3 regions of the Kribbella sp. NPDC000426 genome follow, and region 1 is predicted to be linked to each of the others. Evidence: riboswitches for the same ligand, from Rfam matches in the RefSeq annotation. Region 1 holds a riboswitch; each other region holds the start of a gene.
The links. A riboswitch is a leader RNA that binds a small molecule or an ion and turns the genes downstream of it on or off. The one in region 1 is predicted to bind ZMP and ZTP.
Positions count from the first base shown of each region.

Region 2: linked by a shared signal. The riboswitch ahead of ABT313_RS20330 (bifunctional 5,10-methylenetetrahydrofolate dehydrogenase/5,10-methenyltetrahydrofolate cyclohydrolase) and the one ahead of ABT313_RS23255 (glycine hydroxymethyltransferase) in region 1 are both predicted to bind ZMP and ZTP.
Region 3: linked by a shared signal. The riboswitch ahead of ABT313_RS29895 (5-aminoimidazole-4-carboxamide ribonucleotide transformylase) and the one ahead of ABT313_RS23255 (glycine hydroxymethyltransferase) in region 1 are both predicted to bind ZMP and ZTP.

Region 1 is NZ_JBEPDK010000004.1:824,761-832,190, reverse strand. It holds gene ABT313_RS23265 (GbsR/MarR family transcriptional regulator) at 1-5, opposite strand, end outside; gene ABT313_RS23260 (DHA2 family efflux MFS transporter permease subunit) at 68-1,615, shown strand; gene ABT313_RS23255 (glycine hydroxymethyltransferase) at 1,608-3,056, opposite strand; ZMP/ZTP riboswitch at 3,085-3,167, opposite strand; gene ABT313_RS23250 (ABC transporter permease) at 3,210-4,406, opposite strand; gene ABT313_RS23245 (ABC transporter ATP-binding protein) at 4,390-5,094, opposite strand; gene ABT313_RS23240 (peptidoglycan-binding protein) at 5,091-6,179, opposite strand; gene ABT313_RS23235 (hypothetical protein) at 6,176-6,757, opposite strand; gene ABT313_RS23230 (response regulator transcription factor) at 6,882-7,430, shown strand, end outside.
Region 2 is NZ_JBEPDK010000004.1:233,067-240,496, forward strand. It holds gene prcB (proteasome subunit beta) at 1-380, shown strand, start outside; gene prcA (proteasome subunit alpha) at 421-1,281, shown strand; gene ABT313_RS20315 (NUDIX hydrolase) at 1,278-1,886, shown strand; gene ABT313_RS20320 (nitroreductase family deazaflavin-dependent oxidoreductase) at 1,909-2,325, shown strand; gene ABT313_RS20325 (glycoside hydrolase family 84 protein) at 2,359-4,107, shown strand; ZMP/ZTP riboswitch at 4,107-4,192, shown strand; gene ABT313_RS20330 (bifunctional 5,10-methylenetetrahydrofolate dehydrogenase/5,10-methenyltetrahydrofolate cyclohydrolase) at 4,212-5,054, shown strand; gene ABT313_RS20335 (phytanoyl-CoA dioxygenase family protein) at 5,051-5,893, opposite strand; gene ABT313_RS20340 (helix-turn-helix domain-containing protein) at 5,959-6,849, shown strand; gene aroH (chorismate mutase) at 6,936-7,304, shown strand; gene ABT313_RS20350 (prephenate dehydrogenase) at 7,312-7,430, shown strand, end outside.
Region 3 is NZ_JBEPDK010000006.1:251,080-258,509, forward strand. It holds gene ABT313_RS29880 (CHAP domain-containing protein) at 1-436, shown strand, start outside; gene ABT313_RS29885 (class I SAM-dependent methyltransferase) at 477-1,214, shown strand; gene ABT313_RS29890 (nuclear transport factor 2 family protein) at 1,233-1,604, shown strand; ZMP/ZTP riboswitch at 1,607-1,683, shown strand; gene ABT313_RS29895 (5-aminoimidazole-4-carboxamide ribonucleotide transformylase) at 1,685-2,611, shown strand; gene ABT313_RS29900 (phosphotransferase-like protein) at 2,601-3,134, opposite strand; gene ABT313_RS29905 (MMPL family transporter) at 3,213-5,498, opposite strand; gene ABT313_RS29910 (MoaD/ThiS family protein) at 5,673-5,936, opposite strand; gene ABT313_RS29915 (WD40/YVTN/BNR-like repeat-containing protein) at 5,944-7,038, opposite strand; gene ABT313_RS29920 (2-hydroxyacid dehydrogenase) at 7,049-7,430, opposite strand, start outside.

The DNA of each region.
Region 1 (7,430 bases):
GCCATGGTTGAAGCTTACAGTAATCTGATCTATCGCAACTATCACAAAATTCTGATAATTTGAATCCATGACCTCGACCATCGACACCGGGGCGCCGACGCTTACCGGCGGCCGCCGCTTCGGCGTACTCATCGCTTTGTGTCTCGCCGTCCTCGTGCTCGGCCTCGACACGACCGTGCTCAATGTCGCGCTGCCGACGCTCGCGAAGGACCTGGACGCGTCGACCAGCCAGCTGCAATGGATGGCGAACAGCTACAACCTCGTCCTCGCGGCGCTCCTGCTGCCGGCCGGTCTGCTCGGTGACCGGTACGGGCGGCGCAAGATCATCGCGATCGCGCTCACCTTGTTCGGCCTGGCGTCGCTGGCCTGTGCGCTGTCCGACTCGGCCGGCCAGCTGATCGCGGCCCGCGCGTTCCTCGGGATCGGGGCGGCGATGATCGTCCCGGTCGCGCTGTCGCTGATCACCGTGCTGTTCCGCACCGAGGAGGACCGGAAGAAGGCGATCGGGTTCTTCGTCGTTGCCAACAGCATCGGTATGCCGCTCGGCCCGATCGTCGGCGGCCTGCTGCTCGATCACGCCGGCTGGCAGTGGATCTTCCTGATGAACGTGCCGATCGCCTTCGTCGCGGCGCTCGCGGTCACGCTGCTCGTCCCGGAGACACGCAGCTCGAACCGGCCGGCGATCGACTGGCTCGGCATCGTGCTGTCGAGCACCGGTCTCGCGGCCCTCGTGTACGGCGTGACCAAAGCCGGCGAATCGTCCTGGTCCGACGCCGTCACGATCGTGTTCCTCGGGCTGGCCGTCGTACTGATCGCCGGGTTCCTCGTCTGGCAGCGGCGTAACCGTGAGCCGTTGATCGAGCTCCGGCTGTTCGGCGAGCGGGTGTTCACCGGCGGCGCCGTACTGCTGACGGTGTCGGTGTTCGCGATCTTCGGGTTGCTGTTCACGATGCCGCAGTACTTCCAGGGCATCAACGGATCGGATGCGTTGCACACCGGACTGAAGCTGCTGCCGTTCATCGGCGGGATGACGATCGGCGCGAAGCTGGCGTCTCCGGTCGAGTCGAAGGTCGGCACCCGGCTGGTGGTGATGACCGGGTTCGTGGTGATGGCGGCCGGGTTCGCGCTCGGCGCCTTCACCGATCTCGGCACCGGGTACGGGTACACGGCGATCTGGTTCGTGGTGGTCGGCTTCGGGCTCGGGTGTTCGATGCCGCAGGCAATGAACGCGGCGCTCGGCGTACTCGATCCGGAGCGGGCCGGGACGGGATCAGGACTGCTGCAGGCGTTCCGTCAGGTCGGCGGCACGGTCGGCGTCGCCGTACTCGGGACCGTTCTCAACTCCGTCTACCGCCACAACATCGACACCACCGGCCTGCCCGCGCAGGTCGCTGAAGCGGCCGAGAAGAGCCTGGGCGGCGGACTCGCCGTCGCCGCCCAGGCCGGCTCCCCGGACCTGCTCGCCAACGTCCGCGACGCCTTCATGACCAGCCTGAACACCACGATGTGGGTGTCGACCGGCATCGCGATCGCCGGTGCCGTGCTCGCCGCAGTACTGATGCCGAAGAAGCAGGCTGCCCGCCCCCGGGAGGACGGGCAGCCGGTGATCAGTTGAGCTCGAGGCCCGGGTACAGCGGGTGCTTGTCGAGGATCTCGGCCGAGGCGGCGCGGGTCTTGTCGGCGACGCCGTCGGCGAGGACGTACTTCGCCTTCGAGGGGGCGCCCGCGGACGTGGTCGTCGGGGTGGTCGCGGACAGCACGTCCACGATCAGCTCGGCGACCCGGTCGAACTCGTCGGCGCCGAACCCGCGCGTGGTGAGGGCCGGCGTACCGATCCGGACGCCCGAGGTGTACCAGGCGCCGTTCGGGTCGCGCGGTACGGCGTTGCGGTTGGTGACGATGCCCGCGTCGAGCAGCGCGGACTCGGCCTGCCGGCCGGTGATGCCGTACGACGAGACGTCGAGCAGCACCAGGTGGTTCTCGGTGCCGTCCGTCACGAGCTTCACGCCGCGCTTCATCAGGCCCTCGGCCAGGACGACGGCGTTGTCCGCGACCGCCTGCGCGTACTCCTGGAACGACGGCTGACGTGCCTCGGCCAGCGCGACGGCCTTCGCGGCCATCGTCTGGCTGAGCGGCCCGCCCAGCACCATCGGGCAGCCGCGGTCGACGGACTCGGCGTACTCCGGCTGGCACAGCACCATGCCGCCGCGCGGACCGCGCAGCGACTTGTGGGTCGTGGTCGTGGTGACGTGGGCGTGCGGGACCGGATCGAAGTCGCCGGTGAAGACCTTGCCCGCGACCAGGCCGGCGAAGTGCGCCATGTCGACCATCAGCGTCGCGCCGACCTCGTCGGCGATCTCGCGCATCTTGGCGAAGTTCACCTTGCGCGGGTACGCCGAGTAGCCGGCGATCAGGATCAGCGGCTTGAACTCACGCGCCTTGCGGGCGACCTCGTCGTAGTCGAGCAGGCCGGTCTCCGGGTCGGTGCCGTAGGAATGCTGGTTGAACATCTTGCCGGAAATGTTCGGCCGGAAGCCGTGGGTCAGGTGACCGCCGGCGTCCAGCGACATACCGAGCATCTTCTGGTCGCCGAGCGCCTTGCGGAGCTTGGTCCAGTCGTCCTCGGACAGGTCGTTGACGTGCTTCGCGCCGGCCTCGGCGAGCGCCGGGGACTCGATCCGCTGCGCGAGGATCGCCCAGAAGGCGACCAGGTTCGCGTCGATGCCGGAGTGCGGCTGGACGTACGCGTGCGGCGCGTCGAACAGCGCCCGCGCGTGGTCCGCGGCGGTCTGCTCGACCGTGTCGACGTTCTGGCAGCCGGCGTAGAAGCGGTGCCCGATCGTGCCCTCGGCGTACTTGTCCGAGAGCCAGTTGCCCATCGTGAGGAGCGTGGCGGGGGAGGCGTAGTTCTCGCTCGCGATCAGCTTCAGCGAGGACCGCTGGTCGGCCAGCTCGGCCTTGATCGCGCCGGCGATCGTCGGTTCGACCGCGGCAATCACCTGCAGCGCGTTGTTGTACGCGGCCGACGCCGCGGCCGCATCGAAGGGTTGAGTCATCGTTGTCTCTCCTGCGGTTGCAGTGGGTCGAAGGCACCCAGGCGCACGGTGCCGACGGGTTTCGCTCCCCGGTGGTTCTCCACCTTCAGCGCGCCAGTCGCGACGCCCTCACCCTAGCGTGTGCGGGCACCCCTGGTGTGCGCGGTACACGGGTCAACCTGCGATCCGCAGAGCCGCCGCCGGAGCCAGTTGGGCCGCTCGCAGCGCCGGGTACAGGCCTGCGATCAGCCCGACCAGCACAGAGGCTGCCAGTCCGAGTCCCACTGGCAGCAGCGGGACCTGTACGGCGACGGCCTGGCTCATCGCGGCGACCCACGTGACCGCCAGCCCGGCGATGCCTCCTGCCAGTGCTCCGGACAGGCAGAGCAGCGTGGACTCGATCAGGATCAGACCGCCTACGAAGCCCCGGCCGGCGCCCAGCGCGCGGCGCAGACCGATCTCCGATCGCCGCTCGAGCACCGACACCACCATGGCGTTCGCCACCCCGACACCACCGACGAGTAGAGCCACCGCGCCGAGACCGAAGGCGAGATCGTTCAAGGCGTTCTGTGCCGTGAGGCGAGCGGCCAGGAGGTCGGACGGGCGGCCGACCTGCACGGCACCGGGGTCCTCGGGCGAGGTGGTCGCCGCGAGCAGCGCATGCACCGGCCCGACCTTGTCCGGATCGGCACGCAGGTAGATGCGGCTCGGGCCGCCGCCAGCGTCGAGCCTGGTGTGTGCGGCGCGGTCACCGATCAGCACGGCGCTGTCGAGTTCCGGCGCGAGCGGTGCGTCGGCCAGGATGCCGAGAACGGTCGCGACGACAGTACGGCGCCCATCCGCCGTACTCAGCGTGACCAGCCGGTTCGGTCCGGCCGTGCTCATTCCGAGCGCTCGGGCCGCGCCGGAGCCGAGTACGACGGCCGGGTAGCGGCTGGTGGCCGCGTCGAGGAAGGCGCCATGCGTCACGTGCAGGTCGAGGGTGGCGGTCAGGTCCGCCGAGACGGCGATCACCGCAAGCCCGTTCGTGTCGGCCACCGGTACGAATGGGGTACGCCGGGCGATCCAGCCGGACTGATACGCGACAGGTGACAGCTGCTGCACACCCGGGATGCGCCGGAGCATCGCAGGCGACTGGGAGGGCAGCGGCGCCGGCTGGTTGTCGATGGTGTTACCCGAGCTGACTGTCAGCAGGTTCCCGTCCTGACCGAGCTGGTTGAGCAAAGCCTGCCGAGTCGTTGCGGGGATCGCCACAACGGCGACCATCGCCGCCATACCGAGAGCGATGCCACCGGCGCACAAGGCACTGCGTAGCGGCCGGGCCCGCAGACCGCGGACAGCCTCACCGACGAGATCAAGAGTGCGAGACATGACGCACCCCCTGGGCGCTGTCGCGACGGAGTACGCCGTCGCGCAGCTCGACCTGGCGCTGCGCGGCCGCGGCAACCTCGCGGTCGTGAGTGATGACGATCAGCGTGGTGCCGGCCGAGTTGAGCTCGCGGAGCAGGCCGAGGATCTGACCACCGGTCGCGCTGTCGAGGTTGCCGGTCGGCTCATCGGCCAGGATGAGGGTCGGAGACCCGACCAGAGCGCGGGCGATCGCGACGCGTTGGCACTCGCCGCCCGAGAGCTGGCCTGGCAGATGGTGCCGGCGGTCACCGAGGCCGACGCGCTCACAGGCCTCCGCGGCGGCCGCCCGGCGGCTGCGGGCGGTCATCGAGCGGTAGAGCAGCGCATGCGCGATGTTCGCGAGCACGTCGCGATGGGGGAGCAGGAAGAACTGCTGGAACACGAAGCCGAGGTGCCGTGCACGGAATCCGGCCAGCGCAGTGTCCGAGAGCCGGCGGGTGTCCGAGCCGGCGATGTGGACCGCTCCGGTGGTCGGCCGTTCCAACGTCCCGGCGATCTGCAGCAGGGTGCTCTTTCCCGATCCGGACGGTCCGACCACGGCAACGAGCTCGCCGGGATCCACCCGGAGCGTGAGATCGCGCAGCGCGGTCGTCTCGGGGTTGCCGGCGTACGTCTTGGTGACTCCGATCAGCTCCAGTGCGGACGTCATGAGGCCGCCACCACGACCTGGGTGCCGGCGGTGATTCCAGCGCCGGCCACCTGCACCATCGTGTCCGTCGAGACCCCGCACTGCACCGCGACATCGCCGCGGTTCACCACGGTGACCGCGAAACCTCCGTCCGGCCGGGCCAGCAACGCCGTGATCGGCACTGCGAGCGCGTCCTTCACCTCGTCGAGCGTGATCGCGACCTGAACCGGTGCCGAGCTGTACGCCGCCGCGAGCGACGGTCGCTCCAGCCGGACCGTGGCGTTGACCACCGCGGTCTGCGGCCCGCCGTTGCGGGAGTCCGGCGCGTCGGACTCCGGCAGCGTCGCGACGCGGTCCACCGCGCTGACGGTGCCCGGTGCCCTGGTCACCGCATCGGGCAGCGTCACGGTCACCGATGCGCCACGGTGCAGGAGGTAGGCCTGGTCGACCGGAACCGGTACTTCGACGAGCAGTACCGGTGACGTTGCCGACAGCAACGGCATACCTGGTTGGACCGGCGCTCCCAGGTTGGCCTGGACGGCGCTCACCCGGAGCGGAACGGCGGCGAACACGAGCTGGCCGAGGTCGACGGTCCCGGTGCGCGGGAGGTGGTGTGCACGCTGCCAACGGCGTACTGCGGTCTCCGTACGCCAGGTGTACTGCGAACTGCCGCTGACCGCGGGGTGGTACCCGAGCCGGGCGAGTGCCGTGTTGAGTTGGGACACGTCCGGACCGCGGAGCCCTCGGCGGAGTGTCCGCCACAACGGACGGGCACCGGCCAGAACTGGGATCGCGCGACCGTCGGCCTCGTACAACGTGCCGTCCGCCGGGATCACGGCGCCTGGCGTGGGCAGCCAGGTGAACGCCTGGGCGGAGGTGGTGGCGACCAGGTCGACTGTCGGACCGTAGCTGATGGTTCCGTAGTACTGCCTGGTGGTCCGCAAGTTCGTGCGGACCACTGCAGCCGTAGAGAGCTTCGCCGATTGCGGCACTCCAGCGGCGGGCTCGGTATGGAACGGGGTCCGTTGCGAAGCCCAGCCGCCCGCGATGCCGGCAACGACCGAGAGGCTGACGCCGACCAGCACGGTCCGGCGTGAGGTGCTCACTGGCCCGCCAGCTTGTTCAGCTGGGACGCTTCGATCTCGTCGTCGAGCAGCGTGCGGCAGGCACGGAACGCCTGCTGGACAACGGCTGTCTGTTTGTCGGCCCCCGGCGGCAACTCGTCCGCGCTCAGCCCGAACCCGTGTCCGGGTACGTATGCCGTCCGGGCGTTCGGGTCCTTCATCTTCGGCAAGCCGTTCTGCCGCAGGCAGCGTGCAGCCTTCACTCCGGCGGCGATCAGTGTGGCCGGCGCAGGTGGCTGGGTCTGCGGGTTCCAGGTCGCAGCGCGCAGTTGCTGTTCGCAGTCCGACAAGGCGCTGCGCAGTACTCCGCTCGCCGCGTCTTGGAGCGGACGGTAATCGGTGAACACCTGGCCGGTCGCACCGAGCACCGGGTCGGTGAAGTTCTGGATGCCGTGCGAGCGGACGCACTGCGCCGCGGTGTGCAGTTTGGCGATCCGATCCGCCGAGGTGTCGGTGGTGGTGCCGATGTCCTTGAGGTTCGGCTTGCTGCATCCGGTCAGCAGGAGCGCGGCGACTGCCGCGGCCACGCAGGCCGATCCGAGTGGACGTGTGTGGGTCATGACAGCTCCTTGCCCGACGATGATTGGGACCAGGAGTACGCGGAAGGCCGTGACACCGGGCTAACAACGAGTCGTTATGCCGGTGTCACACCGCGGCGGGGACACTGCGACCGGAGGTGCCGACGTGAGATTGCTGGTGGTCGAGGACGAGGCCGTGCTGGCGCGGAACCTTGCCGACGGTCTGCGGGACGCGGGATTCGCGGTCGATGTCGCGCTGGACGGCTCCGATGCCCTCGGCAAGGTCGCCGTGACCACGTACGACGTAGTGGTGCTGGACCGGGATCTGCCGGGCGTGCCGGGGGACGACGTCTGCCGGACGCTGGTCGGCAACCGGTCACGCAGCCGCATCCTGATGCTGACCGCGGCCGCGGAGGTGGACGACCGGATCGCCGGCCTGGGGCTCGGGGCGGACGACTACCTGGGGAAGCCGTTCGCGTTCGCCGAGCTGCTCGCCCGGGTGCGCGCCCTGAGCCGGCGCTCGCCGTCACTGGCGCCGGTGGTCAGCCGGCAGGACCTGGAGATCGATCTCGGGCGCAGAACGGTACAGCGGGCCGGCGAGCCGGTACTGCTGACCCGGAAGGAGTTCGGCGTGCTGGAAGCGCTGGTGCTCGCAGACGGGGCAGTGGTGAGTGCCGAGGAACTGCTCGACCAGGTCTGGGACGAGAACCTCGAT
Region 2 (7,430 bases), 590 kb from region 1:
TCGCGGGGTACGACCACGACATCAAGGGCGGCCGGATCTTCTCCTACGACCCGACCGGCGGGCGGTACGAGGAGACCCACTTCTACAGTGTCGGCTCGGGCTCGCTGTTCGCCCGCGGCGCGCTGAAGAAGCTGTACCGCGAGGACCTGTCCGAGACCGACTGCGTGACGGTGATGATCCAGTCGCTGATCGACGCGGCCGACGACGACTCGGCGACCGGCGGACCGGACATGCTCCGGCGGATCTTCCCGGTGGTCGGCGTGGTCACCGCGGACGGTTACCGGCGGCTGCCCGAGGACGAGGTGGCGGCGCTCGTCGACGCGGCCTGGAGCCAACGGCACCAGCGTCCCGACGGCCCGGCCGCGACGTCCCTGACCTGATGCTGTTGCCCGTCTCCCCGATCGAACTGACAGAGGACTCATGAGCGTTCCCTTCTACGTCTCGCCCGAGCAGCTGATGCGGGACCGGGCGGACTTCGCCCGGAAAGGCATCGCCAAGGGCCGCAGCGCGATCGCGCTGCAATATGCCGACGGCATCCTGTTCGTGGCCGAGAACCGCTCGCCCGCGCTGCACAAGGTGGCCGAGATCTACGACCGGATGGCGTTCGCCGCCGTCGGCCGGTACAACGAGTTCGAGAACCTGCGGATCGCCGGCGTGCGGCTGGCCGACATGCGCGGGTACTCCTACGACCGGCGTGACGTGACCGGCCGGGCGCTGGCCAACGCGTACGCGCAGACGCTCGGCGCGATCTTCTCCTCCGGCGGCGAGAAGCCGCTCGAGGTCGAGATCCTGGTCGCCGAGATCGGCAACACCCCGGCCGAGGACCAGGTCTACCGGCTCACCTACGACGGCTCGATCGCCGACGTGCAGGGGTACGCCGTGATGGGCGGCCCGGCCGACCAGGTCGCGGACTACATCGGCGAGCACTACTCCGAGGGCATCTCGCTCGCGGGTGCGCTCCGGCTCGCGGTCGATGCCCTCGGCCACGACGGCACCGAGGTCCGGCAGCTGACCCCGGACCAGCTCGAGGTCGCGGTCCTGGACCGGACCCGGAGCCAGGTGCGCAAGTTCAAGCGGATCTCCGAGGAGACGCTGGCCGGCATCCTGTCCGAGTCCAGCCCCGCCGAGGAGGCCACCGAGCCTGCGGGCGATGGCGACGGGGGCAAGACGGACGACGCCGCAGAGCCCGGTGCGTCGGCCGAGGACGCCCCGGTCGCCCCGCCGGCGGATGATGCACCGATCGCGCCGCCGGAAGATCCCGACGACAACCGTCCCCTGTGACGGATCAGCGCGAGACCTCAGCCGTCACCGACAACGTGGCGGCTGAGTCGTCTCGGCCCGGCGACCCGGTTCCGTGGCAGCTGCTGGGGGAGGAGCCGGGCTTCAAGCGCTTCTTGACCGTCCGGCTGCGGCGCTACCGGATGCCCGACGGCCGCGAGGTCGAGTGGGACGTGATGGGTCCCGAGGCAGGTATCACGTCCGGGATCACCGTGCTGCCGCTGACGCCCGACGGCCGGATCGTCACGATCCGGATGTTCCGGGCCGGCCCGGACGCCGTCGTCACGAACCTGCCGGGCGGCTTGGTGGAGCCCGGCGAGGAGGTGGCCGTCGCCGGCGCCCGGGAGCTCGAGGAGGAGACCGGCTACACCTGCGAGACGCTCGACGTCGTCGGCTGGCAGTGGTCCGGCGCGTCCTCGACGTTCCGCAAGTACGTCGCGATCGCGCGCGGCTGCCGCCCGGACGGCAAACAACAGCTCGACGAGGCCGAGGACTGCGTCCCGGTCGAGCTGAGCGTCGACGCGTTCCGTGCCGAACTGCGTACTCCGGGTGCGATGACCGGAATCGATGCGGCCTATCTCGCGTTGGACCACGCAGGACTTCTTTGAGCCAACTGCGGAGGTACCCGATATGAGCAACGCGGACATCATCACCGAGTTCCGGGACAATGACGGCAGGGTCGGCGGCAACTTCGAAGGCGCGCCGATGGTGCTGTTGCACCACCGCGGCCGCCGGAGCGGCGAGGAGTACATCGCCCCGACGATGTACCTGGCCGACGAGAACGACCCGGCCGTCATCTACGTGTTCGCCAGCAAGGGCGGCGCTCCCACGAACCCGGACTGGTACCGCAACCTGGTCGCCGCCGGCGAGAGCGTTGTCGAGGTCGGCACCGAGACGTACAAGGTGACTGTGGGCGAGCTGACCGGCGACGAGCGCAACCGGATCTACGCCGAGCAAGCGCGGCGCTACCCGGGCTTCGGAGAGTACGAGATCCGCACGGCCGGCATCCGCACGATCCCGGTCCTGAAGCTCACCCGCGCGTCTTGACGAGCAGGCCTGCGCGCTGAGTGGATAGGGGCTGTGACCCCTGAGCCTCAGCAGACCAGCACTCGCCCGGACGGGTTCGACCTCGGTGACACGGTCGGCGTGGTCCACGGCCCGACCACGGACCCTGACGCCGAACGGATCGTCCGCGAAACCCTGACCCGGGCCGGCGTGACCACGATCGTCGACGGCGAGGCCGTGGTGACGGTCCACATCGGCGGCACCGCTCTCGATGTCGAGCCCGCCGCCGGTCTGCCGGCCGAGGGGTACGTCGTTGCCGTCGGCGACCACCGCGTCGTCCTCGACGGCGTCGACACCCGCGGCACGTACTACGCGGCGCTGACTCTCGACCAGCTTGTCCAGGGCAACCATCTCGACGGCGTCGAGATCCGCGACTGGCCGACGTTGCCGTACCGCGGCTCGATCGAAGGCTTCTACGGCACTCCGTGGTCGCACGCGGACCGCCTCGACCACCTGGACTACCTCGGCGCGCACAAGATGAACACGTATCAGTACGCGCCCAAGGACGACGTCTACCACCGCGAGCAGTGGCGCGACCCGTACCCGGCCGACAAGCTGGCCGAGCTCGGCGAGCTGATCGAGCGGGCCCGGCGCAACAAGGTCGACCTCACCTTCGCGCTCTCGCCCGGTCTGTCGATCGCGTACACCTCCGACGAGGACTTCCAGGCGCTGATCGCGAAGTTCGAGGCGCTGTACGCGCTCGGCGTCCGGGTGTTCAACGTCCCGCTCGACGACATCGAGTACGAGAAGTGGCACTCCGACGAGGACGCCGCGAAGTACGGCACGGGCGGCGGCGCGGCCGGTGCGGCGCAGGCGGACCTGTGCAACCGCGTCCAGCGCGAATGGATCGCGACCAAGCAGGATGTTGCCCCGCTGCAGATGGTCCCGACCGAGTACTACGACGTCGAGGAGACGCCGTACAAGCAGGCGCTGCGTGAGCGGCTCGACCCGGCCGTGATCGTGCACTGGACCGGTACGGCGGTCGTCCCGGAGCGGATCACGACCGCACAAGCAGCTGCGGCGAAGGCGGTGTTCGGGCACGACATCCTGATCTGGGACAACTACCCGGTCAACGACTATGCCCATGGCCGGATCCTGCTCGCGCCGTACACGGGCCGCGAGCCCGGCCTCGCCGAGCACGTCGTCGGCGTGATCTCGAACCCGATGAACCAGGCCGCGGCCAGCAAGCTCGCCCTGTACTCGTTCGCCGAGTTCGGCTGGAAGCCCGCGACTTACGACGCCGACGCGTCCTGGCGTCGCGCGATCGCCGAGCGTGCCGGGGGAGACGTGGCCACGATTGCGGCGCTGGAGGTGTTCGCGGACCTCACGACGTACGACGGGAAGCTGCATCTGACCAATGCGCCGGTGCTGGCCTCGAAGCTCGCGGCCTTCAAGGCGACCTGGGACGGCGGCGACCTGGCCGGCGCGATCGCCGACCTGGAGCCGTACCTCGAAGCGATCGAGAACGCGTCTGCGCAGATCCGCAGCGGCGTGATCGACCCGGAGTTCGAGGCCGAGACCGACTCCTGGCTGGACGCCTCGTTCTACTGGGGCGGAGCCCTGCGGCAGGCGTTGCGCGTGTTCGAGGCGCAGGCGGAGGGCAACGAGTCGGACGTCGCGACGGCCCGGGACGAGATCGAGCACCTGATCACGCAGGCGAACGAGATCCGCGATGTCCGCCTGCCGCACAGCAAGGTGCCGCTCCGGATCGCCGACGGGGTGGCCGACAGGTTCGTTCGCGAGGCGGGCGGGCCGGTATCCTGAGGGCGGACCGCGACTGGCGCTGAGGTGGACGACCACCGGGGAACGGTCTGCCATCCGGCTTTCGCCGCGCGCCTGGGCACCCTTTGAGGACGAGGAGTGCGCAGATGACTGCCGAGTTGATGATCGGGACCGACCTCGCCGCCGAGATGGTGGCCAAGGCGGCGGAACGTGCTGCCGCGGTGCAGGAACGGTACGGCGTGCAGCCGTGCCTGGCGACCGTGCTCGTGGGCGACGACCCGGCGTCCGCGACGTACGTGCGGATGAAGCAGAACCGGTCGAAGAAGGCCGGGATCGCGTCCCGGAGCGTCGTCCTGTCGGCCGACACGACCACCGACGAGCTGGTCGCGGAGATCCGGAAGCTGTCCGAGGACCCGGAGGTGCACGGGATCCTGCTGCAGCACCCGGTGCCGGCGCAGATCGACGAGCGGGCCGCGTTCGAGGCGATCGACCCCGGCAAGGACGTCGACGGTGTGACCATGCTGTCGTTCGCGGCGATGGCCTTCGGTGATCCCGGGTTCCGGTCGGCCACACCCGGCGGGATCATGCGGCTGCTCGCGGCGTACGACGTACCGCTCGAGGGCGCGCACGCGGTCGTGATCGGCCGCAGCCCGATCCTCGGCAAGCCGGCCGGGATGTTGCTGCTGGCATCGAACGCGACGGTGACCTACGCGCACTCGCGGACCCGGGACCTGCCCGAGCTGGTCCGGACCGCGGACGTGGTGATCGCCGCGGTCGGCAAGGCCAACTTCGTCCGCGGTGACTGGCTGAAGCCGGGCGCGGTCGTGGTCGATGCCGGGTACAACGAGGGCAACGTCGGCGACGTGCACTTCGGGGAAGCGGCTGAGGTGGCTCGCCTGATCACGCCGGTCCCGGGCGGCGTCGGGCCGATGACGATCGCGCTCCTGCTCGAGCAGACGGTCGACGCCGCCGAGGCGCAGCTGGGTTAGCGGTCGCAGCCGCCGTCCTTGTCCGGGCGGGAGTGCGGCCGGGCGACGTCGTCGATGCCCTTGTAGGCGTACGGATCGGTCCCGGCGACCATCACGATGTCGCGGTAGTCGTGCTTGCCGACGTGTACGCCGGCCGGCACGGTCTGCCAGGGGAGCAGCGACTCGGCGCTCATGTAGTGGTTCGCGAGCGCCCGGCGGAGCCCGTGCCGGCCGGTGTTCGGCAGTGATCGGTGCAGTAGGTACCCGTTGAAGATCACTGCCGATCCGGCCGGTACTTCGACCGGGACGGCGTCGTCGTCGGAGTACGGGAAGTCGAACGCTTCGACCGTACAGTCGAAGCGGAGGTCGTCCTGCTCGCGATCGGGATAGAGGACACCACGGCGGTGCGAGCCCGGCAGCACCCACAGGCAGCCGTTCTCCACGGTGGCGTCGTCGAGCGCGATCCACGCGGCGGTCAGCGAGCGGTCCCTGGTCGGGATGAAGAACTCGTCCTGATGCCAGGCCTGCCCGGGCTTGCCTTCGGGCTTGATGAACAACATCGACTGCATCGCCTTGACGTTGGGCCCGATCACAGCGGTCAGGGTCTCGACCACGCGCGGCGCATGCAGTGCCGCCCGGGCAGCGTCGGATGCCTTGTGCGGATGGTGAATGCACAGGTGCCTGCGCAGTACATCCTCAGCGGGCTCGGTCGCCGGAGCGCGGCCGACGGTGCGGCACAGCTGCTCGGCCGCGGTGTGCAGCTCGGTCACCTCGTCGCGCGAGATGGCCTGATCGAGGACGACGAAGCCGTCCCGGTCGAAGGCCTCGACCAGCTCATCGGTGATCTCGGTGAAGTGCATCCAGCAACCGTCGCAGAGCACGCAGGACCGGCCAATGTCACGAACAAGCGCTTTACTATCTGTTCGTGACATCGCGACCGCCGGTGATCAGCGTGAACTCGCTGGTGCAGCTCGCGGACTACGCCCCCGGAGCGACGTACGGACCGCGCTGGCTGCCGAACTTCGAACTCCTCTGGATCCTCCACGGCTCCGCGCTCTGGCGGACCGAGGTGTACGACGACGTCGGGGTGCTGCAGACGACGGTCGAGCACGAGCTGCGGCCCGGAACGGTGGCGCTCGCGAAGCGCGGCAACCGGGACGCCTATATCTGGGACTGTGATCGCGGGTCGCGGCATGCGTACGTGCATTTCCAGATCGAGGACTTCGGCGAGCTCGGCGATCCCGCGGACTGGCCGCCTGTGCGGGCCATGTCCGAACCCGGTCTGCTCGCGGAGTTGTGCGCCTACACGCTGGAGCTCGCGACTGCGGCCGCGCCGGTGCGAGGCCTGAGCGATCGGCTCGTGGCGACGATGCTGGAGGTCTTCGTCGGCGATCCGACCGGCCCGCCACGTGCGGAGATGCCGGCGGCCGTCCAGCGCGTCGTCGACCATGTCGCGACCGTGTGGGCCACCGGCCCGCGCATCGTCCCGGTACAGGAATTGGCCGCCGCGGCAAACCTGTCCGCCGGACACCTGCACAGGCTCTTCCGGGAGCGGTACGGGTGCGGACCGGCGTACGCGCTGGATCTGGTCCGGCTGGCGCGCGCCGCCACGGCACTCCAGCGCACGAACGCGACGATCGGGGAGATCGCTTCCGGCTGCGGTTACAGCAACCCGTACCACTTCTCGCGCCGGTTCTCCCAGGCGTACGGCGACCCGCCAGGAGTGTTCCGGCGCCGTCGCCAGCTGTCGGATCCGCTCGCGCAGGTCCGGGCGGCCGGGTTGCTCCCGCTCGCCCGGCGGTTGCTGGAGAGCTGACGACCGAGCAGCATCCGAGACGGCTGTCCACTCCTTGACTACCCTGGCCTAGGGTTGGGACAACGAATCATCGAGGAGGCGAGCAAGTGGCGGTACGGGCGATCCGGGGTGCCACCCAGCTGGACGTGGACGAGCGCGAGCACCTGCTCGAGCGGTCCGCGGAGCTGGTGAAGGCGGTCCTGGAGGCGAACGATCTGGAGAACGAGGATCTGATCAGCATCCTGTTCACCGTCACGTCGGACCTGCGCTCGGAGTTCCCGGCCGTCGCCGGGCGGCAGATCGGGCTGACCGACGTACCGCTGATGTGCATGCAGGAGATCCCGGTGCCGCACGCGCTGCCGCGGGTGGTCCGGTTGATGGTGCACACCGAGTCGTCGCGCTCCCGGGACAAGATCCAGCACGTCTACCTGCACGGCGCGACCGCGCTCCGCCCAGATCTGACCGGCGCCCAGTGAGCGCCCGGTGAGCGAGCTCCGCGGCCCGGTCCGCATCGTCGGCACCGGCCTGATCGGTACGTCGATCGGCCTGGCGCTCGCCCGGCTCGGTGTGGTTGTGGAGCTCGTCGACGGGAACCCGGACAA
Region 3 (7,430 bases), on a different contig from region 1:
CCGGACGAAGATCGTGAACGCCGCCAACGGCGAGGTCGGGCAAGGCGAGACGCCGCCCGGCAGCAACTGCAATCCGTACGGCGCCTGCGAGTCCTGGTGCGCGCACTTCGCCACCTGGACCTGGCGCAAGGCCGGGAGCGACATCCCGAACTACGGCTTCACCGGTGATATCTACACCTGGGGCCAACGGAAGGGCCGCGCCCACTCCGGCAATACCGGCATGAAGCCCGGCGACATCGTGCTCTACGGCACCGGCCCGCAGAACACGAGCACCAGCCTGCACACCGGCGTGGTGGTTGCTACCGGCAACGGCAAGATCACCACGGTGGAAGGCAACTCGCACGACCAGGTCCAGAAGCTCGGCCCGTTCGACCCGAAACACGCGAAGAACGCCGGCCGCCCCGGCAACATCTACGGCTGGGTGTCCGCGGAATAGTCGAGTGCGATCCGGCCGCAATGTCTTTAGCATTCCGCGGGTGACCGACGATCCGTACGGCGACGAAGAACTGGTGGGGTTGTACGACCTCGACAACCCCGCCGGTGCGGACCACGCCTACTACCGTGCTCTGGCTGCCCGTGCTCGCAAAGTTCTGGACTTCGGTTGCGGCACGGGCCTGCTCACCCGCTCTCTCGTCGCGCCCGGCCGTGCGGTGATCGGCGTGGACCCGAGCCCCACGATGCTCGGGTACGCGCGCCGGCAGCCGGGCGCCGATGCGATCACCTGGATCGAAGGGGACTTCCGCGCCGTCGAGCAGACCGCCGACGCCGACCTCGTTGTCAGCACCGGCAACACGATCATGCACATCGGCAACCAGGCCGAGGTATTCACAGCACTCGCGGGCGCGTTAAGCCCAGGCGGCGTGATCAGCTTCGAGTCCCGCAACCCCGCGGCGCGCGCGTGGGAGCAGTGGACCCGCGAGTCGACGTACGGCGAACGCGACACACCCGTCGGGCACCTCGTCGAGTGGCTCGACCTGCTCGAAGTCGCCGACGGCCGGGTCGTGTTCGACGCCCACAACGTCTTCCCCGACGGCCACGACGCCGTCTACCGAAACACCCTCCACTTCCGCTCCCCCGAAGCCATCAGCACCGACCTGTCCGAGGCCGGCTTCACAGACATCACCGTGTCCGGCGGCTGGCACCAGGAACCGGTGACCGACGAGTCCCGCCTCCTCGTCTTCCACGCCACCAAACTTCCGGGCCACCAACCGTGACCGACCTACGCTGAGCCAGTGGACTTACTCGAGGCCTACATCGACGGCTGGCGACGGCACGACAACGCGGCCGTGCTCGACACCCTGACCGACGACTGCGTCGTGATCGAGTGCTACGGGCCGGTCTACCGCGGTAAGCCGCGGGTCGCGCAGTGGATGGACGCCTGGTTCGGTGCGGGCGGCACCGTCGACACGTGGGAGATCACGTCGCGCGCCGCGACCGGTGAGGTGCTGGTCGCCGAGTGGCACTTCGAGTGCACGTGGAAGGGCGATCCCGGTGCGTTCGACGGTGCGACGATCGCGCGGCTCGACCGGGGGCGCATCGCATACCTGCGCGAGTACGCCACCACGGCCCCGCTGTACGACTGGACCGGCGCGTGGCGGGACTAAGCTAGCCGTACCGCGACTGGCGAGGGTGGGGTACCACCGGGGAGCGAAGAGTAAGGCGTCGTCCGCCTGGGCGCCTCCGACTGACCTCGGAGGTCCTTGTGCGTTATGGGATGAATCCACACCAGGCGGCCCGGATGGCGCCGGTCGAGCGGGCGCCGTTCACGGTGGTTGCGGGCGAGCCGTCGTACATCAATGTGCTGGATGCGCTGACCGGTTGGCAGCTGGTGCGGAAGGCGGCGGCGACGTTCGGCGTGCCGGCGGCTGCGTCGTACAAGCATGTGTCGCCGGCCGGCGCGGCGCTCGGCGGGAGCGTGGTCGAGGCTTATACGCGGGCGCGGGACGCTGATCCGAAGTCGTCGTACGGCGATTTCGTGGCGGTCTCGCATCCGGTCGACGCGGAGCTGGCGGCGGTGTTGAAACGGGTCGTGTCGGACGGGATCATCGCGCCCGGGTACGACGAGGGCGTGGTCGAGCTCCTGGCCGCGAAGAAGCGCGGGACGTACCTGGTGCTGGAAGCGGATCCTGCCTTCGAGCCGCCGGCCGAGGAGGTGCGCGAGATCTACGGCCTGCGGTTGACGCAGGAGCGGGACGCGCTGCCGTTGACGCGCGAGCTGCTGGACGACTCCGTGCCGGACGACGCGGCCCAGGACCTGCTACTGGGGATGATCGTTGCCCGGTACACCCAATCCAACACCGTCGTGATGGTGAAGGACGGGATGGCGATCGGCATCGGCGCCGGGCAGCAGTCCCGGGTGGACTGCACGCGGCTGGCCGGCGCGAAGGCGCAGCTGTGGTGGTCGCGCCGGTCGGACGAGCCGCTGACCGGTGTCTCGATGGTGTCCGACGGCGCGCTCCCCTTCACCGACAACGTCGAGGAGGCGCATCGCCACGGCGTCACCCACATCGCCGAGCCGGGCGGCTCGATCCGCTCACCCGAGGTCGCCGCCGCCTGCGCCGACCTCGGGATCACCTGGTCGGCAACCGGAGTACGCCTGTTCAGGCACTGAGCAGGTAGTCGCCTGAGGCAACAGCTTTGCGGACCGCGGCGGCCGTGGCGGCGGGATCGAGTGTCGAGGTGTCGATCGCGTGCGACTCGAGTTCGCCGAGGTCCGCGAACACCCCGTGCATACCGGTGAGCGCATCCACATCCGTCAGCTCCACCCCGCCCCGTGCCTGACCTCGCCGCAGCGTGGTGTGCAGATCCGGCCGCAGGACGACGTACGACATCCGCCAGTCCCCCGCGACCGCGCGGAACGGGGCGAGGAACCACGGGCCGATGACGCCGTCCACCACCACGTCGTACCCGCCGTCGGCGTAGGCACCCACGGCGGCGACGATCACGTCCATGACCACTTCGTTCTGGTGCTGCGCCTCGGCCAGCCAGGGTGCGACGAAGCCGGTGCGGATCGCGCGGTAGAACTCGTCGGTCGTCACATGGACCGTCGGCCGCGGCGCATCGGTCGCCACGAGCCGGGCGACGGTGGTCTTGCCGGAGCCCGGCGGGCCGGTCAGCAGGAGGACGTTGCTCATAACGCCCGACGCTAACCAAACCCACCAGCAAACTGCAGTCTTTTCTTTTCCGGCGGTGTCAGCCGGTGTCAGCCGCTGTCAGCCGGTGACGTCGATCTTCTCGCGTTCCGGCTCCGGCGGTTCTTGCGGGGCGGGCGGCGGGCCGCCCTCGAGCTGGATGTCGGGAACGATCCGGTCGAGCCAGCGCGGCAGCCACCAGGCCCGGTCGCCGAGCAGCGTCATCACCGACGGCACCAGGATCATCCGGACCACGCTGGCGTCGATCAGCACGGCGACCGCCATCCCGACGGCCAGCATCTTCACCGTCGGGTCGTCGTCCAGCACGAAGCTCAGGAAGACCACGATCATGATCGCGGCCGCGGTGGTGATCACCCGGGCCGTCGCGCCGATCCCGATCGCCACCGCGCGATGACTGTCCTTCGTCGCGATCCACGCCTCGTGCACCCGGGACAGCAGGAACACCTCGTAGTCCATCGACAATCCGAACACGATCGCGAACATCAGCATCGGCACGAACGACGGGATCGGCACGTTCTCGTCGATCCCGACCAGCGACGATCCCCAGCCCCACTGGAAGACCGCCACGATCACGCCGTACGCCGCTCCGACCGACAGCAGGTTCAGCACCGCCGCCTTCACCCCGATCAGCAGCGAGCGGAACGCGACCGTGAGCAGCAGGAACGCGAGCAGGACCACAGCCCCGATCAGCCACAGCATCCGGCTACCGACCTTCTCGGTGAAGTCGACGTACCCGGCCGTGGTGCCGACGACGTACGTCGGTTCCTGCTGGCCGGACAGCACGTCGTCGCGGATCCGGTTGACCAGGTCCTCGGTCTCCTTCGACGACGGTGAGGTGGTCGGGATGACGTTGATGACGGCCGTCGTACCCGCGCTGTTCGTGTTCGGCGGCTGGACCGCCGCCACGCCGGGAGTCTTCTGCAACGTGGCCGAGAGCCCGCTCAGCAAGGTCTGCTTGTCACCCGAGGACGGCAGCTGTACGACGACCGTCAGCGGCCCGTTGGCGCCCGGTCCGAACCCGGTGGCGACCAGGTCGTACGCCTTCCGGCTGGAGTCGCCGGCCGGGTCGGTGCCGGCGTCGAGCTGGCCGAGGTTCATCGACAGCAGCGGGATCGCGAGGATGAGGAGCACCAGGGTCGCGGCGATGCCGTACGGCCAGGGCCGGTCGCTCACCTTGCGGCCCCACCGCGCGAACGCGCTCTGCTCGTGCTTGGCGTCGCGGCGTTCGCGTTCCTCCGCGCGGTGCTCGGCGATCGCGGCGTCGTCGCCCAGCCCGGCCTCGAGCTCGCGCTCCTCGGCGAGGTGATGGCGGTCCTTGCGGTTGAGCACAGTGAACTTCGCCAGACCGAGCAGCGCCGGAATCAGCGTCAGCGCGGCCAGCACCGTCACCGCAACCACGATCGCCGACGACAGACCGAGCGCGCCGACGAACGGTACGCCGGACACGTACAACCCGAGGATCGCGATCACGACGGTGCCACCGGCAACCAAGATCGCAGCGCCCGACGTGGACTCGGCCCGGCCCGCCGACTCGACGACGCCCATGCCGTCGTCGAGCTGTTCTCGGTGCCGCGAGACCAGGAACAGGCCGTAGTCGATCGCGACGCCCAGCCCGAGCAGGGTCGCCACCGTCGGTGCCGAGACCGGGAAGTCCTTGACGGCGGCAAGCAGCCCGAGCACCGCCAGCCCGCCGCCGACGCTGAAGACCGCAGCCACCAACGGCAGCCCGGACGCGACCACCGACCGGAACATCAGGAACAGCAGCAACAGCGCGAGCGCGAGACCGATCGCCTCCGACGGGCCGTCGTTCGCCTGCTTCCCGATCTGCCCGGTGCCGCCGCCGTACTCGACCTGCAGCCCGGCCGCCCGGGCCGGCTGGACGGCCGCGTCCAGCTTGTCGACGTACGACTTGTCGAGCGAGGCCGGCACGACCGAGAACGAGACCGGCGCGTTGACGATGCTGCCGTCCTTCGAGATGTACGGCGACGGCGAACTCGCGGAGCCCTGGGAGCTCTGTGCCAGCGGATCGACGGCGGACACGACATCGGGCAGCTTGCCGACGGCCTCCATCGACGACTTGACCGCGTCGGCGTGCTCGGCGACCGTGCCGGACTTGGCGTGGAACACGATCGAGCCCGAGTAGCCGCCGGCGGTGGCGAAGTCCTTGTTCAGGATGTTCAAACCAGCGGACGATTCACTGCCCGGAACCGTGTAGTTGTTGACGTACGTGCCGCCGAACGCGGACCGCAGGACGAACAACCCCACGACCACGACCAGCCAGCCGGCGATCACGAACCAGTGGAAACGTGCCGCTCCCCGGCCGAGCCGGTCCAGAAACGCATGCATCAGGGCGCCCCCTCCCCAAGGCACCCCCCAGACGACGGCCCAGCCGCCGGCCCCATCTGGCGAATCTAGATCGAGGCTGACCGGGGTCACAACCCCTCGACACCCAGTGTCACCGCCCTGAGACCGCCTGATAACGGTGAGTTCTCAGGGCAATTCAGGGTGTTGCTTGGTGTTTCAGCCGCCGGCGACGCTCGGCAGGACGAGGAGTTCGTCGCCGTCGGTGAGCGGGGTGTCGAGACCGTCGAGGTCGCGGATGTTGTCGTCGCGGAGATAGACGTTGACGTGCCGCCGTACGCCGCCCTGCTCGTCGGTGAGCCGGCGGCGCAACGACGGGTCCAGCGCCGCGAACGCCTCGGCGACGGTCGTACCTTCGACCTCGACCCGCTCGGCGCCGCCCGCGAACGGGCGGAGCACGGTGGGCAGGCGGACGGCGATCATGACGCCGTCACCCGAAGACCGCGGCGCGCACCGTGAGTACGTCGGGAAGGTGCCGGGCGACCTCGGCCCAGCTGTCGCCGGCGTCGGCGCTCGCGTAGACGCAGCCGTCCCGCGTGCCGACGTACACGCCGGCCGGATCCGCGGTGTCGGTCGTCATCGCGTCCCGCAGCACCGGCACGTACGACACGTCCGGCAGCCCGGCCGACAACGGCTCCCAGGTCGAGCCCGCGTCGCGGGACCGGTAGACGCGGCACTTCGCCCCGGTCGGGATCCTGTTGCCGTCCGCAACCAATGGGAATACGTATACAGTCTCGGGCTCGTGCGGGTGCACCGCGATCGGGAACCCGAAGTCCGACGGCAGCCCGTCCGCGATCGACTTCCAGATCGCGCCGCCGTCGTCGGACCGGTACACGCCGTGGTGGTTCTGCGCGAACATCCGCTCTGGTACGTCGGGGTGCGCGGCGAGCTTGTGCACACACTGACCGAACTCGGGGTACCGGTCGGGCATGAACGTGGCTTGGATTCCCTGGTTGGCCGGGGACCAGGTCTTCCCGCCGTCGGCCGTCCGGTAGACACCACCGGTCGACATCGCGACGCTGACCTTGTCGGGGTCCGTCGGGTGCGGCAGGACGGTGTGCACGGCCTGGCCGCCGAATCCGGCCTCCCACTTGGTCCGGTGGGGATGGTCCCACAGCCCGCGGACGAGTTCGAACGTCACTCCCCCGTCGGTCGACCTCCACAGCGCCGACGGCTGCGAACCTGCGTACACGACGCCAGGCTGACCGGGCGGGGCCGGCTGGATCTGCCAGACCCGCTCGAGCGAGGCCTCGGTGTCGGTGGGGAATCCGATCGAGCCCTCCGGCGGCTCGACCCAGGTCGCGCCGAGGTCGTCGGAGTGGAAGACCGCCGGACCCCAGTGCTCGCTGGTGCCGCCGACGAACAGCCGCGGCCGGTCACCACGGGTGTCGATGCCCACGCCGTACACGCCTTGCATCTCGAACTCCGGGACCGGGCCGTCGAGTCGCCAGTGCGTGCGAGCAGCGTCGCTCCGGCCGATCCAGAGACCCTTCTTGGTTCCGATCAGCAGTACGGCCTCGGACATCGTGCTCCTCCTAGCGCTGCGGTCCTGCCACTACGTTGATGAGTGGTACCCCGGACGCGTAGCGCTCAAGCTGCGCACGCACGAGCCGGGCCACGCGCGGCGCGAACGCCGTCGAGGCACCGCCGCGGTGCGGATTGATCAGTACGTTCGGAGCAGACCACAGCGGATGTCCGGTGGGCAACGGCTCGGGGTCGGTGACGTCGAGGGCGGCGCTGATCCGGCGCGTGCGGAGCTCGGTCAGCAGCGCGTCCGTGTCGACGACGACACCGCGTGCGACGTTCACCAGCAGGGCGCCGTCCTTTATGCTCGCCAGGAACTTGGCATCCACCATCCGGGTCGTCTCCGGCGTGGCCGGCGTCAGCAGTACGACGACGTCGGCGCGCGGCAGCAGC